One region of the Psychrobacter sp. AOP31-B2-9 genome, then DNA from elsewhere that is predicted to be linked to it. Evidence: predicted binding sites of a transcription regulator. Region 1 holds the regulator's gene; each other region holds the start of a gene.
The links. The regulator PhoB, encoded in region 1, activates phosphate uptake and scavenging genes when phosphate is short. The targets are predictions, from matches to a motif close to TGTCATNAANCTGTCATAA.
Positions count from the first base shown of each region.

Region 1 (4,231 bases):
CGATTGGTTATGTAGGCGATAGTGGCAATGCCAAAGGTACACCACCCCACCTTCATTACGGCATCTATATTAACGGTAGTGCCGTTAACCCATACCCACTGTTGCAAAAAAAGTAAGGTCTGTTTAGGGTGCAGATCTAACGTAAGTGGCTGGAAACACCATGCTAAATGTCGAACCAACGCCTTCTACCGAGTCAATTTGCAAATTGGCCTCATGTTGATACAACACATGTTTTACAATTGCCAAGCCCAGTCCTGTGCCACCAGTCGCACGACTACGCCCTTTATCAATGCGATAAAAACGCTCTGTCAAACGTGCGATATGCTCAGGGGCAATACCAATACCATTATCTTCAACAGCAAACTTACAGCCCTCTGACGTCTTCGTCCAGCTGATGGATATGTCACCACCTTTTGGCGTATATTTGATAGCGTTAATCACTAAGTTAGATAATGCACTATTTAAGTACATCTCTGAGCCTTGTAGCCCATCATAAGTGTCTATCTGTAAATGAATAGTATGACCATACGCTTGGTTATAGGCTTGCGCATCATCATATACATGCGTCAGCAGCTTGGTCATATTAATATAATTGAACTCATGAGTTTCTTCGATTTCGATGCGAGATAGTAGCAGTAAATCATTTACGATTCTATTCATGCGTGCTGTCTGCTGGGTCATCAGCTCAAAACCACGTCGCCACTGTGGCGGCATATCAGGCTGATGTGAGAAGTTTTCTAGATAGCCCATCATCACTGTCAATGGTGTACGCAGCTCATGTGAGACATTGGCCACAAAATCGCGGCGCATTTCCTCTAAATGCTGTAAGCGCGTCACATCATAAATAATGAGTAGTTTTTCATCACCGAACGGCGTTATTTCGCACTTTAGGTAACGCTTAGCATCTCGCCATGACTCTATATGAACACCATCGTTCGGTATGGGTATCGAATGATAGTATTCACGAAACTCAGGCGCACTCACAAAGTCAAAAATACTTTGACCTTTAGACCTTGCTTGTAATAGGAGTAAATCTTCTGCCGCTTGATTCCACCACTCTAATCCATCATCATTATTCAGTAAAATAACTGCATCTCGTAGCGCTTGTACGGCGCTACTGATCTTTTTAAGTTGTGCTGTCGCATTCTGCTGGGCGGCTGGCTCTAACGCACCCTGTTGCTCATTTTCTATTGGCATTATCACGCTCATCCGTCATCCTTAGCACTATTCACTATATTACGTTGCAATTGCTATGACACTTTTTATCGTAAATCAAGTTGGTTCAATAAAGCTAGAAAATCGATAGCCTATACCACGCACCGTTTGTATCAACGTATCACACTGATGCGGGCGCAATAACGTGCGCAAACGCTTAATGTGTACATCAACGGTTCTATCTTCAATATAGACATTGCCGCCCCATACCTGATCTAGCAGCTGTGTCCGCGTATAGGCACGCTCTGGGTGGCTCATAAAAAATGCCAGCAATCGATACTCAGTGGGGCCGACATCGATGACTTTACCAGCAGCTGTCACGCGCTGGCTTTTGGTGTCTAAACTTAGCTTTCCAACTTCGATAGGCTTATCACTACTCAGCGCACTACTGCGACGTAGTACAGCTTTGATTCTAGAGATCAGCTCACGTGTAGAGAATGGCTTGGTCATATAGTCATCAGCACCCGCATCGAGACCATGAACTTTGCTATCTTCTTCACTTTTAGCCGTCAACATAATGACAGGGATTTCAGAAAGCATTTCGTCGTTTTTGAGCATACGGCAAAAATCAACGCCACTTTTGTCGCCAGGGAGCATCCAATCTAATAAAATAAGCGCAGGTCTATGATCAACCACTTGTTGATGCGCTTCTGATACGTCAACTGCCTGCAAGCTATCAAACCCTGCCATATCTAGCGTCATAACAATCATTTCACGAATCGCAGGCTCATCTTCAACAATTAAAATTTGCTCATTATACATACGGTATTCTCAGCGTTAGAGGACAAAACTTACCCTAAAAAATAGGCGCTAGTTGCTCGCCAGATTTTATCTATTAGACGGATTAATTATGACAGCTTAATGACATTTGTTTTAACTGCCTTTTCTTAATATCAAATCCAAGTGTTTAATTTACTTCTAATAAAAAATTCAACGGCCCATCATTGATACTCAATACTTGCATATCAGCACCAAACTGACCAGTAGCGACCTGAGAATGCTGCACCTGTGCATAGGCGACCAATTGTGCAAACAACGCTCGTGCGGCATCAGGGGCCATGGCATTGCCAAAGTCAGGACGACGCCCTTTGTCTGTCTTTGCCATTAGAGTAAATTGTGAGACTAGTAATAACCCACCACCTACTTGTTGGAGGTTTTTATCTAATTTACCATATTTAGCAGGGTTCTCATCATTTTCAAAGATACGATAAGTCAGAATTTTATCGATCATTTTCTGCGCACTTTGTAGCGTATCATCGTGACCCAAACCAATATATGCCAACACACCTTGCTCAATATTACCGACACAGTGTCCATCGATAGTAACACTCGCACCCTTTACTCTTTGTATTAGTGCTTTCATTTACTGACTCCTTACAGATTATGCTCATACAATAATATGCTGTCCATGGTAAAATGCAGCCACTCACTTGCCTATTAATTATTACATCAAACTCTATTTTGGTAACCTCATTATGAATTTATTCACCACTTTGCAACAGCTTGTCCCACAACAACAGCTAAGTAAAGTTGCTGGACGTTTGGCTGCCAGTCGACACCCTTACGTCAAACGTGCTTTTATCCGTAGTTTTGCAAAGGCATACCATGTCAGCTTGGACGAATATGAGCGCCAAAGCCTTAACGCTTATGAAAGTTTTAATGACTTTTTTACTCGTGAGCTCAAAGAAAATGTTCGCCCTATCGACACCACAGTTGACGGTATTGTCAGCCCTGCGGATGGTATCATCTCTCAACTCGGTCAGATTGACAACCATAAACTGCTCCAAGCCAAAGGACGCTACTATGACGTCGGGCAGCTACTCGCCGACAGCGAAGATGGTAGCTATTTTGCTGATGGTAGCTTTGCGACCGTCTATCTAGCACCTAGTAATTATCATCGTGTCCATATGCCATTCGCGGGCACCTTGACCAAGACACGCTACGTACCAGGTACGCTGTTTTCAGTCAATACCACCACGGCAGCTAACATACCTGACTTGTTTGCGCGCAATGAGCGCTTGGTTTGTATATTTGATACAGCCTACGGTAAAGCCGCTGTGGTGATGGTTGGGGCGATGATTGTCGCTGGTATCGAGACAGTAGCGACAGGCAAGATTGCCCGTACTCAGGATATTCAAGAAGCAGAGCATGACATGAGCTTTGAGAAAGGCGATGAACTTGGCCGTTTTTACTTAGGCTCAACGGCGATTGTCGTATTGCCAAAAGCCGCAAAGGCTGACTGGCAAGACAGTATGAAAGCCAATAGTGTGGTGCAAATGGGACAGTTATTGGGCAATATCAATACCAAGTAAAGTGTCCTTTCGTACAAAAACTAAAGCCCAGTTAGACGTCATGATTTGCGTCTAACTGGGCTCTTTGCTGACTTTAGCTGATACTAAGATGGTTCATGCTCATATCGAAAGCGCTTCAGTACCGAAAACCTTTCAATATTAAAAGTCTCTTAATATCGAAAATGCTTATGAATAGGATAAGCAAATAGGATGTTTTCTTCTTGTGTACCGCGTCCGATATTATGAATAATCATCGGAGTGCCATCGGGGGCTAATTTGTCTGAGACGATACCTATATGTGGTAAATTACCATTCGGCAAGCGCCATGACACGATATCTCCTGCTTGAAAACTGTCTTTATCGGTAATCGATAATGTCTGTCCATGGCGATCAAAAAACGCTTCAAGATTGGGTACACGGCGATGATCGATGTTTTTGTCCGTCGACTTTAACCCCCAGTTTTTTGGATAGCTTGACCAGTTGGACTTCATGTCATGATTGACCAATTGCTGTAGATCGATATTTTGCAGGCGATAAGCTCTAATGACGACATCCGTACAGACACCTGTTTCTATCGGTACATCACCACGCGGAAAATCCAATTTACGATAAGCAGGATCATAACTAGTGGTAACGCCGATTTGCTTTTTGGCATCATTTGCCAATTTATCACCACTGCTTACGGAGGTTGTTGCTTGAGATATTTGCGCCAAACCCAATGCACT
Region 1 is NZ_JBQSXG010000063.1:2,915-7,145, reverse strand. Features, by position in the region: gene ACT3SX_RS08685 (M23 family metallopeptidase) at 1-116, shown strand, start outside; gene phoR (phosphate regulon sensor histidine kinase PhoR) at 124-1,209, opposite strand; gene phoB (phosphate regulon transcriptional regulator PhoB) at 1,273-1,977, opposite strand; gene dtd (D-aminoacyl-tRNA deacylase) at 2,123-2,578, opposite strand; gene asd (archaetidylserine decarboxylase) at 2,691-3,527, shown strand; gene ACT3SX_RS08660 (DUF1287 domain-containing protein) at 3,677-4,231, opposite strand, start outside.

Region 2 (4,231 bases), on a different contig from region 1:
GGGTATTGGCGCCAAAGTTCTCACCATCGTGTTGACGCATATCGGTCAGCTCATGCTGTTTTTGCGTTTCACGAATGGCGATATATTCCATTTCTGGAGTGATGATACCGCGACGCGCGTAGTACATTTGCGTGACGTTACCAGCTTTTCCGTCGATATTTTTGGCACGGCGAGGTTTGTCGATGTGAGCGAATCTAAGGTTCGCAGTAGTGATATCACGGGCACGCGCTTGTCCGTATGAGCTAGACAACCCGCTTAATTGTTCAGTATCACCACGTTCATTTATCCAGCCTTCACGCAGCTTTGGCAAACCTTTTGTCAAATCAATTTCGACGTTGGGATCGGTATAAACGCCAGAGGTGTCATAGACATAAAAGGGTGGGTTTTGTTCCCAATCGGCTTCGTCGACACCTTGTATAGGAGTAGGGTCTAGGGTAATTTCGCGCATCGGTACTTGAATATCAGGGCGTGAGCCTTCGATATAGACTTTGCGAGAGGCTGGAAGTATACGATGTAAGTCGCGAGCATCTTCTTCGAATCGCGCATCACTTGCTGTGCGGTGAGCTGGCGTTTTTAGCGCATCCGCTTTTTTATCGGCTTTACTGTGGCTCGTTTGAGCGGGCTCTGAAGCAAGAAGAGTGTCATCAGCTGGGATGTGAGTCTGTGCTGCTTGTATATTAGAAGTCGTCATATGCTGTCCTAGCGTGTTGGTTTTTGAATAAAAGCAACACCGCCAGTAGCTGCGGGGGTGGCATCTGTAATCTAGACAATTTCAGTTTATGAACATCAGCCAACGACCAAACAGGGTCGTCGCGGATGATGTCGATGTAACCTTGGACGCAACTTTATATTGATACTCACTACTTTAGTAACGTCAAACGTATACTAAAATAGTCATGATAATAAAAAGGCATTTCTGCACGTCCTTTGTCATACATAACAAAGTGCTTAAGACTTCCCTGCGTCGGTACTAACCGCATCAGGTTCGGCGGGTGATCTCTCAGCGAATGTATCAAAGTGGCCGATTTAATAAAGTAAATTTAATAAATCAGGCCAATTATACATCGCACCCCGAGTCTGTCAGTGTTGTAAATCTCTTTCATATTAACAAAATTATTCATAGAGGGCTAGGGCGTGTCCTCAATTCAAACGAGTGTCCTCTAAATGGGCTAAAAATAGCTAAATTTTGCCAAACATCGTTAAATAGTTGGTCAATATCTCGATATTATCTGTACTATTTTCCTCGTTTGGCGGCAATTTATCTCATTTTTATTACCATATTTAAAATGAGGAAACGCCCTAATAATATTTAGGGGCGAGTATCGTGTTTTAACTATAGCGTCTATAGGTAATTGAGTTGTTTTTATAGCGTTTAGCAGGCTATCGATTGAATGGTGTACATACCTTAATCATTAATAGCAAATAAAAGGCTGGTCATGAAATTGTCATTAAACTGTCATAAAAACTTGGCAAGATAGCACGCATGTCACAAACAATGCTTTTTTGTATGTTGTTAAACTTTAGGAGTCTTACATGCGTTATTCGTTATTAGCAGTAGCCGTTAGTTGTACCTTAGTACTTACGGCATGTAATCAATCAACTGAAACGACAGAATCTGCTGCTGATAGTGCTGTCGCGACTGAGACAGCAACTACCCAAACAGCAGGGTCTTCATCTGCCACAGATTTTAAATCTGCTGAAAATATCGCAATGAATATCACTGGTGCTGGTGCTTCTTTTCCGCAGCCTATCTATGCTAAGTGGTCTTACGACTACAACGCTGCTACTGGTGGTCAAGTGAATTATCAGTCAATTGGCTCTTCTGGCGGTATCAAGCAAATCCAATCAAAAACAGTTGATTTTGGCGCTTCTGATGCACCTATGACACCTGAAGAGTTAGATGAAGCTGGTTTGATTCAGTTTCCAACGGTTATCGGTGGCGTCGTACCTATCGTAAACATTGATGGTGTTGAGCCTGGTCAATTGCAGTTAGACGGTGAGACTTTAGCAAATATCTATCTAGGTAAGATTAACAACTGGAATGATCCTGCGATTAAAGCCACGAACCCTGATTTAACGCTACCTGATGCTGCGATTACTACTGTATTCCGCTCAGACGGCTCAGGCACTACCTTTAACTTTACTGATTATTTGGCAAAAGTGTCAACGGATTGGAAAGACAGTGTCGGCGTTGATAAGACTGTGAAATGGCCAACTTCTGCTACTGGTGCAGGCGGTAAAGGTAATGAAGGTGTATCAAGCTACGTCAATCGTATGAAAAACTCAATTGGCTATGTTGAGTATGCTTATGCCAAGCAAAACAATATGTCACATACAGCCTTACAAAATGCGGCGGGTAATTTCGTGCAACCTTCTGCAGAAACGTTTGCAGCAGCCGGTGATATTGATTGGTCGCAACAAGAAGGCTTTTATAAAGTTATCACCAACTCTGAGACTGAACAAGCATGGCCAATCGCCGCTGCGACTTTCATCTTAGTACATAAGCAACCAGAAAACCCTCAGCAAGTGGCTGGCGTATTGAACTTCTTTGATTGGGCTTATACCCAAGGTGATGATGATGCCATGGCACTAGATTACGTTCCTTTCTCTGATACAGCCGTTGCGTTATTCAAAGATAAATGGAATGAAGTGAAGGGCAGTGATGGACAGCCAGCTTATACAGCAGCCCAGTAACTGATTTCTGTTAAATATTATTTAGCGTTTTTGCAGTTACCCTCTCGAATAACTATTCTCCGGTAGTTATTTGAGAGGTTTTATCACAGTAAATTTGCTCCTAAGCTTGCTGTGATAAAGCCCAATAAAGATTTCTAATATTTTGACTCAACCCTATTCAATGCTGAGACACTTATGAATGATTTAAGGTCCCAACTGGCCAAACAAAAACGCTACGATTTTTTGTTTGTCAATGCAACCAAAGCTTTTGCCATTCTTGTCCTAATGTCTTTAGGTGGTATTTTAGTCTCATTGATAGTCGGTGCATGGCCGAGTATTCAAGAGTTTGGTTTGGGCTTTTATACCAGCAATAACTGGGATACAGTTGCCAACGAGTACGGTGCATTGGCGCCTATTTACGGCACATTGATCACATCTTTTATTGCCATTTTAATTGCGGTTCCCGTCAGTTTTGGTATTGCCATATTTTTGACTGAGATGTGTCCAAAATTCTTAAAAAAACCGCTCGGTATTGCGATTGAGTTATTAGCAGGTATTCCCTCTATCATTTATGGTATGTGGGGATTGTTTGTATTTGCTCCTTTCTTTGGCGACCATATTCAGCCATGGTTCATCGAACACATTGGTCCACTGCCTATCATTGGCAAGCTATTTACAGGTGCGCCAATGGGGTTAGGTATGTTTACCGCATCGCTAGTACTTGCCATCATGATCATTCCTTTTATCGCAGCCACTATGCGTGATGTCTTTTCGGTCGTGCCAGACCTGCTTAAAGAGTCAGCTTATGGAATGGGCGCGACCACTTGGGAAGTTATGTTCAAGATTATCCTTCCTTATACCAAAGCTGGTGTGGTTGGCGGTGTCATTTTAGGGTTAGGTCGCGCATTGGGCGAGACCATGGCAGTGACATTCCTTATCGGTAATGCCTTTAATATCAGTCCAAGCTTATTTACCTCTGGTGTCACGATTACGTCAGCCTTGGCAAATGAGTTTGCGGAAGCATCGAGTGAGTTACATTTAGCCTCCTTGCTACATTTAGGCCTAATCTTGTTTGTGATTACCTTTATCGTGCTATCACTCGCTAAACTCATGCTGATGCGCATGGATCATAAAGCAGGCAATCGCTAATTGTTTGACTGCCACAGTTCGATTAAATCAATAAGTGTCGATGGTTATTGGTATTGATAAAAATACGGGAAACACGTTTTATGCCTTCTAACAATGCTACCCACGCTACTAATGCAATCAGTGCGCCGTTACCACTCAATGGTTTCCAAGGACGTTATGACAAAAGTCTTTATAACAAGCGTCGCTGGGCTAATAAGCTAGGTCTAGGCTTTGCAATGACAGCGATGGTTTTTGGTTTGTTTTGGTTATTTTGGATTCTGCTGACACTTCTGGTGGAAGGTTTTCAGGGTATGGTGCAACTGCCGATATTTACGGCTGATACACCACCGCCAATGAGTGCAGGCGGGCTACGTAACGCCATCGTTGGTTCGGTGATGTTGGCATTTTCAGGGCTGTTTATCGGAGCGCC
Region 2 is NZ_JBQSXG010000016.1:1,779-6,009, forward strand. Features, by position in the region: gene thiC (phosphomethylpyrimidine synthase ThiC) at 1-691, opposite strand, end outside; TPP riboswitch at 940-1,084, opposite strand; gene pstS (phosphate ABC transporter substrate-binding protein PstS) at 1,534-2,694, shown strand; gene pstC (phosphate ABC transporter permease subunit PstC) at 2,869-3,822, shown strand; gene pstA (phosphate ABC transporter permease PstA) at 3,903-4,231, shown strand, end outside.
Region 2: pstS (phosphate ABC transporter substrate-binding protein PstS) is a predicted target of PhoB. The motif match lies at 1,444-1,462, and genes of this name have one in related genera.

Region 3 (4,231 bases), on a different contig from region 1:
CGAGTGACGACAGGTCCTGGAATAGCATTAACTACAGAGGCCTTTACATTAAACTCTTGTAGCTTAATTTCTAATAACTCAGACAGTTTTTCCAGCTCAACCACGGTATAGCTAGGCTTACGGTCAGGATCGGGCTTATCCAATATAGACATTTCTGGAATAGGCGTTAGACTGCTGCGATAGGCTGCCGTTTGCATCGAACGTGATTTTTGACTAAAAGCTTCATCATCACTAATATGCGGCATGACTGGTACATTGGTATCGTCATTGTCGCTCTCTGGCATCATATCAGTGATATGATTACTGCTATCACCCTCTGGCACAGCGAAGCTAACAGACGGTTGCGCAGGCGTTTTAGGCTCAGGCACGTTTGAGGCTAGACTGGTTACTTCTACCGTTGGTGCGGCTTTTGGATTGGCAGGAGGCGTATTGGTTGGTGTCATATCTATCGCTGCTGACACAGGATCGCTGACTACTGGTACCGGTTTAGTGATAGGTTTTTCAATCACAGTCGGCGCTATAGCGTTACTAGATACTTCCACTTGGTTATTAGATAATTCATCAAAAGAGGACGGCGTTATACTGGCAGCTGCAGTAGCGTTATTAATCGGAGTCTCACTGGACATATCTCGCTCAGATTCGACAGACGCCTCTTGCACTGGCTGTGCAGCCATATTATCTGATTGCAACGCTGTCATAGACTTATCAACGATAGGCGTTGCATGCTCTGCTAGCCAAGCATCTGCCAATGTATCAATACTCTCTGTTGTTGCTGTTGCTTCTGGCGCCTCAATTGGCGACTGAATCGCTTTTGTCTGCGAACGAATCGTTGGTTGAGCCTCAGATGTTTCTGTGGTTGACATCCTTGTAGAGACTGAATTTGCCATATCTGGCGACTCAGTTTTGCTGTCATTAGGTACCGATATAGCAGAAGCCGAATCGTTCACAATATCAGCGTTATAAGCCATTTGCTCACTGGCCAGCAAGTCATCCACGGTATTGGCATCATTCCAAGCAAAGCTAGGTTCAACTTTACGAACCGGAGTCGGTGCTGCACTTGACGTCGACGATACATTCGTATGGTGAGCCGTATTATCTACAGTACCGCTAGGCATCGATTCTGCCGTCTGAAAATGCTCTCTATTGTCATTACTAGAAGCACTAGACATCGCTGTTTGTGTTGCTGCTACCACAGAGGCTTTCACGCTATCGGCAAGGCCCGATGTCGCTAAGAAATCTGATAAAACGTGACTAAACCGACCACTGTTATCCAGTGATTGAGCACTCTCCGTAGACTGTAATTCAAGTGGCAACTGCTCGTATTCCGCAGTTTCTTTATTAGTCTTCTCATTCTCTTTGCTTTCATTACTTTTCTCAGAGATCATGCCTGCTTGAGATGCTGAACGAGTATCATTTGTGATATCTTTTTGTTTTACTCCTGAGCCAAGCCATGACAACGTTGTAACCTTCTGATAAATCGCAAGCCAATGAATATTAAAGGCAAAGGTAGCAGTAATAACAACGAAAGCAGTCAAGAAAAATACACTCCCCCACTGCGATAAAAGCTGAGCCAAACGCGACTGTAACTCAAGTCCAATAATGCCACCAGCCACACCCTCAAGCTTTGTTACAGTTGCATCAGTTACGTGCTGAACCAAGGCAACCAATTGCGCAAATAAGGCGCTGGCACTTAACAATAAGAAGACATAAGCAATCAAACGCATCAACCAAAATGTTGGCTTATTGTCCCACCAAATAAGGACGGACTCATAAACCAAAAATGCTAACAGCCACCATGCACCAAAACCAAAGAAACTATAGAGCAAATCAGACAACCAAGCACCCGATGCGCCACCCACATTATTAATCGTGGTCATATCACTACTGATATGCGACCAACTAGGATCATTACCTGTATAGGTCATTAAAATGACAAACAGATAAACGGCCAGTATTAACCCAATAAGGGTAAATATTCCTTTTTTTAAATACTCAATAAGCGGTGCTGATATCACGTAAGATCTGCCTTGTTATTAAAGATGGTCGTCAATACATGACTAATCCTAATCATGCTGACATAAAGTGCTGATATAAAATGGTTAGCGAAGTATTACAAAGATATTGGTCGTCTTAAAAGCCATAAATAAAAGCTATCGTTAGCAACTGTTTTTGACTCATACCACGCTTGGCATAACTTCTTATAATAACAAATACATAGCCGTAGTGGCGACACTCTTATCAAGAAAGAGTCCAAGAAAGTCTGTCAATATCGAATTTAAACAAAAAACCATATTTTAGACATACAGCTAACAGAATAATTGCTAGAAATTTTGCAGAAACGCTAGAAATTTGTAGAAACGCTACAAAATATTCATGTTTCATCGCTATAATATTTCAAGGCAAACATGCTTTGATTCTAATGATACCCATCTTTGTTTTAGCAAACTTGCACTTTTCGGCCACTACCCTTATGTTACTATCACACAACAATGATAAAAACTGTATTGGGGCGTGTCTTCAATTTAATCGATAGTCATCTCGATGGGCTAAAAACGGCTAAATCTACCTAAACATCGTCAAATAGCTGGTCAATATTCTATATATTATCAATACTATTTTTCTTGTTTAACGGCAATTTATCTCATTTTTATCACCATTTTTAAAATAAGAACATATCCTAATGACAAACTTTAGAATATTCTGATTATATTGATTCTTCACATTTTCAACTCTTATATTTAGCAAGGAACAACTCATGGCAACTGACAACACCGCTACACGTCACGAAAAACTCATTATTTTAGGCTCAGGTCCTGCTGGTTATGCTGCTGCCGTTTATGCTGCTCGTGCCAACCTAAAACCAGTCATGGTCACTGGCATGGAAGTGGGTGGACAGCTGACAACCACGACTGAAGTTGATAACTGGCCAGGCGACGCCCATGATTTAACGGGTCCTGCATTGATGGAGCGCATGAAAGCACACGCTGAACGCTTCGGTACAGAGTTGGTTTATGACCATATCAATGCGGTGAATTTAAATGTGCGCCCTTTTGAGCTGACCGGCAATAACGGCAGCTATACTTGTGATGCTTTGATTATCTCTACAGGCGCATCTGCGCAGTATCTAGGACTAGAATCAGAAACCAAGTTTAAAGGTTTAGGGGTTTCGGCTTGTGCCACATGTGACGGTTTCTTTTATAAAAACCAAAAAGTCGCTGTCATTGGTGGCGGTAATACTGCCGTTGAAGAAGCTTTATACTTATCTAATATTGCAGCAGAGGTCACACTAGTTCATCGCCGTGACAGCTTACGCTCAGAAAAAATTCTGCAAGACAAACTGTTTGAAAAAGCCAAAAATGGCAATGTTAAAATTGAATGGAACCACTACGTCAAAGAAGTCGTTGGTGATGATTCAGGCGTTAATGGTGTCATTATTGAATCTACTGAAAATGGCAGCACCAAACAATTAGACGTATTTGGTATGTTCGTGGCGATTGGTCATAAGCCCAATACAGACTTATTCAAAGATCAACTAGATATGAAAGATGGCTATTTGGTCGTCCAAAGTGGCCTCGCAGGTAACGCCACTCAAACCAGTATCGAAGGGGTGTTTGCCGCAGGTGACGTCGCTGATCATGTCTACCGTCAAGCTATTACGTCTGCTGGTACCGGTTGTATGGCTGCGCTTGATGCTGAAAAATACTTGGATGCATTAGGAGAGACCATCGCACATGATCATACTTATGCATCAACATCAACTGCTGATAAAGAAGCCTAAATGGTTAATTTCTTGCAACTAAATGATAAAAACATCACACCTGAGACATTAAAAAGTCTTGGGTGTTATGACTTCCCCGATCCTGTTTCTATCGATCCTGAAGGCATAGGAATCATCGCCATAGGTGGTGATTTGGCACCAGAAACGCTCATTTCTGCTTATGCACGAGGGTTATTCCCTTGGTTTAATGAAGACGAGCCGATCGCTTGGTGGTGCCCTGAACCACGATGTGTGATTGTACCCGCCGACTACACACCCAGCAAGTCACTACGCAAGCAAGCCAGTCGCTCACGTTGGCAGTTGACACTCAATCAAGCATTTGATGACGTAATACATGCCTGTAGTTTGCCCCGTAATGACGAGCTACCTGAAGGCGAGCATACTTGGATTCATAATGACATGATCCAAGCCTATACTGAATTACATGCCAAAGGGTTTGCACACAGTATCGAA
Region 3 is NZ_JBQSXG010000015.1:33,690-37,920, forward strand. Features, by position in the region: gene ACT3SX_RS03425 (DNA translocase FtsK) at 1-2,015, opposite strand, end outside; gene trxB (thioredoxin-disulfide reductase) at 2,756-3,778, shown strand; gene aat (leucyl/phenylalanyl-tRNA--protein transferase) at 3,779-4,231, shown strand, end outside.
Region 3: ACT3SX_RS03425 (DNA translocase FtsK) is a predicted target of PhoB. The motif match lies at 2,063-2,081, and genes of this name have one in related genera.

Region 4 (4,231 bases), on a different contig from region 1:
AATAATTTGCATGCCGAAATTCAAATCGACGCCAATAATCCAGTAGGCAAAGATGATCCAGCAAACATCAAAGACGTATTGCTTGAGTCCGCGATTACTGCGATTCAAGATTGTGAAGATTCAATCGCTGCCGTTGATGCCGAAGAAAAAGTTGAAGTCTATCGTAACTGGCTTGGATTGATGAATGCAGACCTACAAGAAACTTTTGAAAAAGGTGGTAAGACACGCACTCGTAAGCAAAATCCAGACCGTGAATACACCACGCCAGACGGTGGCAAGCTTATCCTACCGGGTCGTTCATTATTGCTTATCCGTAATGTCGGTCACTTGATGCAAAATCCAGCAATCCTAGTGGATTTAGGGAATGGTCAAGAGCAAATATTTGAAGGCCTGATGGATGGTCTGATTACACCGCTATTATCTTTAAATGATCTCAAAGGTACAAACGCGCTATCGAATTCACGTAAAGGCTCTATGTATATTGTTAAGCCAAAAATGCATGGCCCTGAAGAAGTGAAAATGGCCAATGACTTGTTTAACGCGACAGAAGATCTATTAGGCCTAGAGCGCAATACTATTAAAATCGGTATCATGGACGAAGAGCGTCGTATGACGGTCAACTTAAAAGAAGCCATTCGTCAAGCAAAAGAACGTGTCATCTTTATTAACACAGGCTTCTTAGACCGTACGGGTGACGAGATGCACACCAGTATGAATGCTGGAGCATTTGTACCAAAAGGCGAGATGAAGTCACAAACATGGCAACCAGCTTATGAGCAGTGGAATGTAGATATCGGTCTAGAGACAGGTTTACAGGGTGTTGCTCAGATTGGTAAAGGCATGTGGGCGAAGCCTGATGAGATGAAGGAAATGATGGATACTAAAGCGGCACATCCTCAGTCTGGTGCCAGTACCGCATGGGTGCCATCACCAACAGGCGCAACCTTACACAGTATGCACTATCATCAAGTAAATGTCGCTGATGTCCAAGATGGCCTGAAATCACGTGAGCGTGCTAGCTTAGATGATATTTTGACCATTCCATTGGCGAAAGATACCAGCTGGACAAAAGAAGAAAAGCAGCAAGAGCTAGACAATAACGCTCAAGGCATCTTAGGTTATGTTGTACGTTGGGTCAATCAAGGTGTAGGTTGCTCTAAAGTACCTGATATCAATGATGTCGGTCTCATGGAGGATAGGGCCACATTGCGTATCTCAAGCCAGCATATAGCCAACTGGTTGCATCATAATGTCGTCAGTGAAGAGCAAGTGTTAGAGACCATGAAACGCATGGCAAAAGTTGTTGATGAGCAGAATGCCGGTGACAGCAGTTATCAAGCGATGGCCAGTGATTTTGAAAACTCTTATGCATTCAAAGCGGCTTGTGACTTGGTGTTTAAAGGTCGTGAGCAGCCTAGTGGCTATACTGAGCCATTACTGCATCAAGCACGCCTTGACTTAAAAGCGAATACTTAGAGTTAGATATACACTGATGCTAGGCTGTGACCTAGCACTGAGCTCATTTAAGCCGTAAATGGCTTGAAGCGGCCCAAATTCTGGCTAAACTGCATTAAATCGCTTGATATTATCCTGACTATTTTTTGAGTTTGGCTGTCGTTTTGGTCACTGTGTTTAAAGTGATGACATGCTTTGATAACATTAGTTTATTTTATCGGTGTTGATATCGGTGTTGATAATAATGTGGCTCGATAGTTGAATCATGGCGCTTGGTCTGGTAATAAGCTCATGTAGCTGAGATCTGTAACAGGATTTTGTTACAGGACTACAAACATATTATGAGCGATACTTGTTTCGACAGGTATCGCTTTATTTTTGTCTTTTATATGATATTTATGACCACGATGTTATGTTTTTAGTATTTATACCAATCAATCCTGCCTTTATCTCTTTGAGAAAACAGAGGAATTTTTGTAAAGGCTTACATTCTATAAGGGATATAGTGTTTGCGGATTTCTATATTCAAAAACCAAAAAAATGTGTTGCAAATTATGTCAAAGTTGATATGCTTGTACTCGAAGTATGAGTTTGGTAACGGATGTTACGCAATAGAGTGATAAAGACCAATATTTACATGAATGTTACTTTTTTAATCCCAATCGTGTAAGCCATGGCTTTTTCATCTTACTGTAATAAAACTTCGCCACACTTGTTTCTGACTAATCTCGGTAGCCAGTTACACATTATTTCTTTGAGGATTTGTGACGATACCATTATGAGCACCAGCTAATAATAGCTCGCTTATTACTAAAAATTGTAAAGTGGAGATACCCAATGAAAAAACTACTTTTAGCTACAGCAGTTGCTGCCCTATCTGTTTCTGCAGCCAACGCCGCGCCAACAGTTTATGGTAAAGCATTTTTAACTCTTGACGTTATTGAAGCTGACACTGATGGCATCGATCAAGATGAGCGTACTAAACTAAACTCTGCCTCTTCACGCGTTGGCTTCAAAGGTTCTGAAGCTTTGACTGCAAATACTGACGTTGTATATCAACTTGAGTATGGTGTTGACGCAGACGCTGATGACGGTGATCAGTTCTATGCTCGTGATACTTACCTTGGTCTAGCCAATGACCAGTACGGTACGATGCTTGCTGGTCGTTTGACTGCTGTCGATGACTACGTAAACTTTGCAAACGTAACAGCTGGTGGTGTAATAGGTGGCGATGCAGTACTAACAGCTGCTGATGCTCCACGTATCGATAATGCTTTGGCTTATTTCTCGCCTGACTATAATGGTGTGCAAGTCATGGCTATGTACGGCTTAGATGAAGCAGAAGATGGTAACGAAGAGAACCTAGCTGGTATCGCAGCCACATACGGCACAGGTCCAATGAACGTTGGTGCTAGTTATCTTCAGTCTTCAGGTAGCCTAACTGCTGGTTTAACTCCTGAAGAACGTGAATACGAAGCTGAGCTGAATGGTTGGGTAAAAAGCGCCCTTCGTGTAAGTGGTAACTACGCTGTTAGCCCAGTATTGACTGTCGGTGCTCTATATCAAAACACTGACTTTGATACTGACAACAACGAAAACTTATTCACTATCAGTGGTGAAATGGCGACTGCTACGCCTTGGACTGCTTATGCACAAGGTGACTTCGTAACTAACGACGACGGTCAGAACGACGACGAAGCATTCCGTGCGACAGTTGGTGGTAAATATGCGTTCAACGCAGCAACCACTGGCCATCTATACGGTGCTTATCTTCACGAAGAAGACGATTCAGCGAACTCAGAGTATGATGGTGTAGGCATTGGCGCTGGTCTAGAATACAACTTCTAAACCAACCCGTAGAGCCTGACTCTATACTTAAAAAAGCTCACCCTTCGGGGTGGGTTTTTTTTGTATGGATTTATCCGACGCACTGAACTTCAAAGCAATCACTGCGAAAGCATTTAAAATGCATATTGCAAGCATGGCACAGACAGTAGAACTCAGTGAGAATACATTAGTTTTCATTAGATTCCGACAGTTTGCATTTTTGCCCTATATTTTATGGCGTATTTTTAGTAAAATTCTTCTTTACCAATTACCGAAAGAGTACTATGACCAAGTTTATATTTGTGACCGGTGGGGTAGTGTCCTCACTAGGAAAAGGTATCACCGCAGCCTCTCTTGCCGCGATACTTGAAGCACGTGGCGTGACTGTCACGATGACTAAGATGGATCCGTACATCAATGTCGATCCAGGTACGATGAGCCCATTCCAGCATGGTGAAGTGTTCGTTACCGAAGATGGTGCCGAGACAGATTTAGATTTGGGCTATTATGAGCGCTTTTTACGTCATTCAAAGATGAGTAAGAGCAATAACTTCACCAGTGGTCGTATCTATCAAAACGTCTTGAATAAAGAGCGCCGCGGTGAGTATCTCGGCGGTACGGTACAGGTTATCCCGCATATCACTGACGAAATCAAGAGTAAAATCTTGGCCAGTGGTGAAGGTTATGACATCGCTATCATCGAGATTGGTGGTACCGTTGGTGACATCGAATCACTGCCATTCATGGAAGCGGTACGCCAAATGCAAGTAGAGCTTGGCCGTAATAGAGCCATGCTGATGCATTTGACATTAGTGCCTTATATCGCAAGTGCCGGTGAAACCAAAACCAAGCCAACTCAGCATTCAGTGAAAGAGTTGCGCTCTATCGGTCTACAGCCTGATGTACTGATTTGCCGTTCTGAACATCACATTTCACAAGACAATCGCCA
Region 4 is NZ_JBQSXG010000006.1:17,027-21,257, reverse strand. Features, by position in the region: gene ACT3SX_RS01540 (malate synthase G) at 1-1,476, shown strand, start outside; gene ACT3SX_RS01535 (porin) at 2,293-3,303, shown strand; gene ACT3SX_RS01530 (CTP synthase) at 3,567-4,231, shown strand, end outside.
Region 4: ACT3SX_RS01535 (porin) is a predicted target of PhoB. The motif match lies at 2,136-2,154, and genes of this name have one in related genera.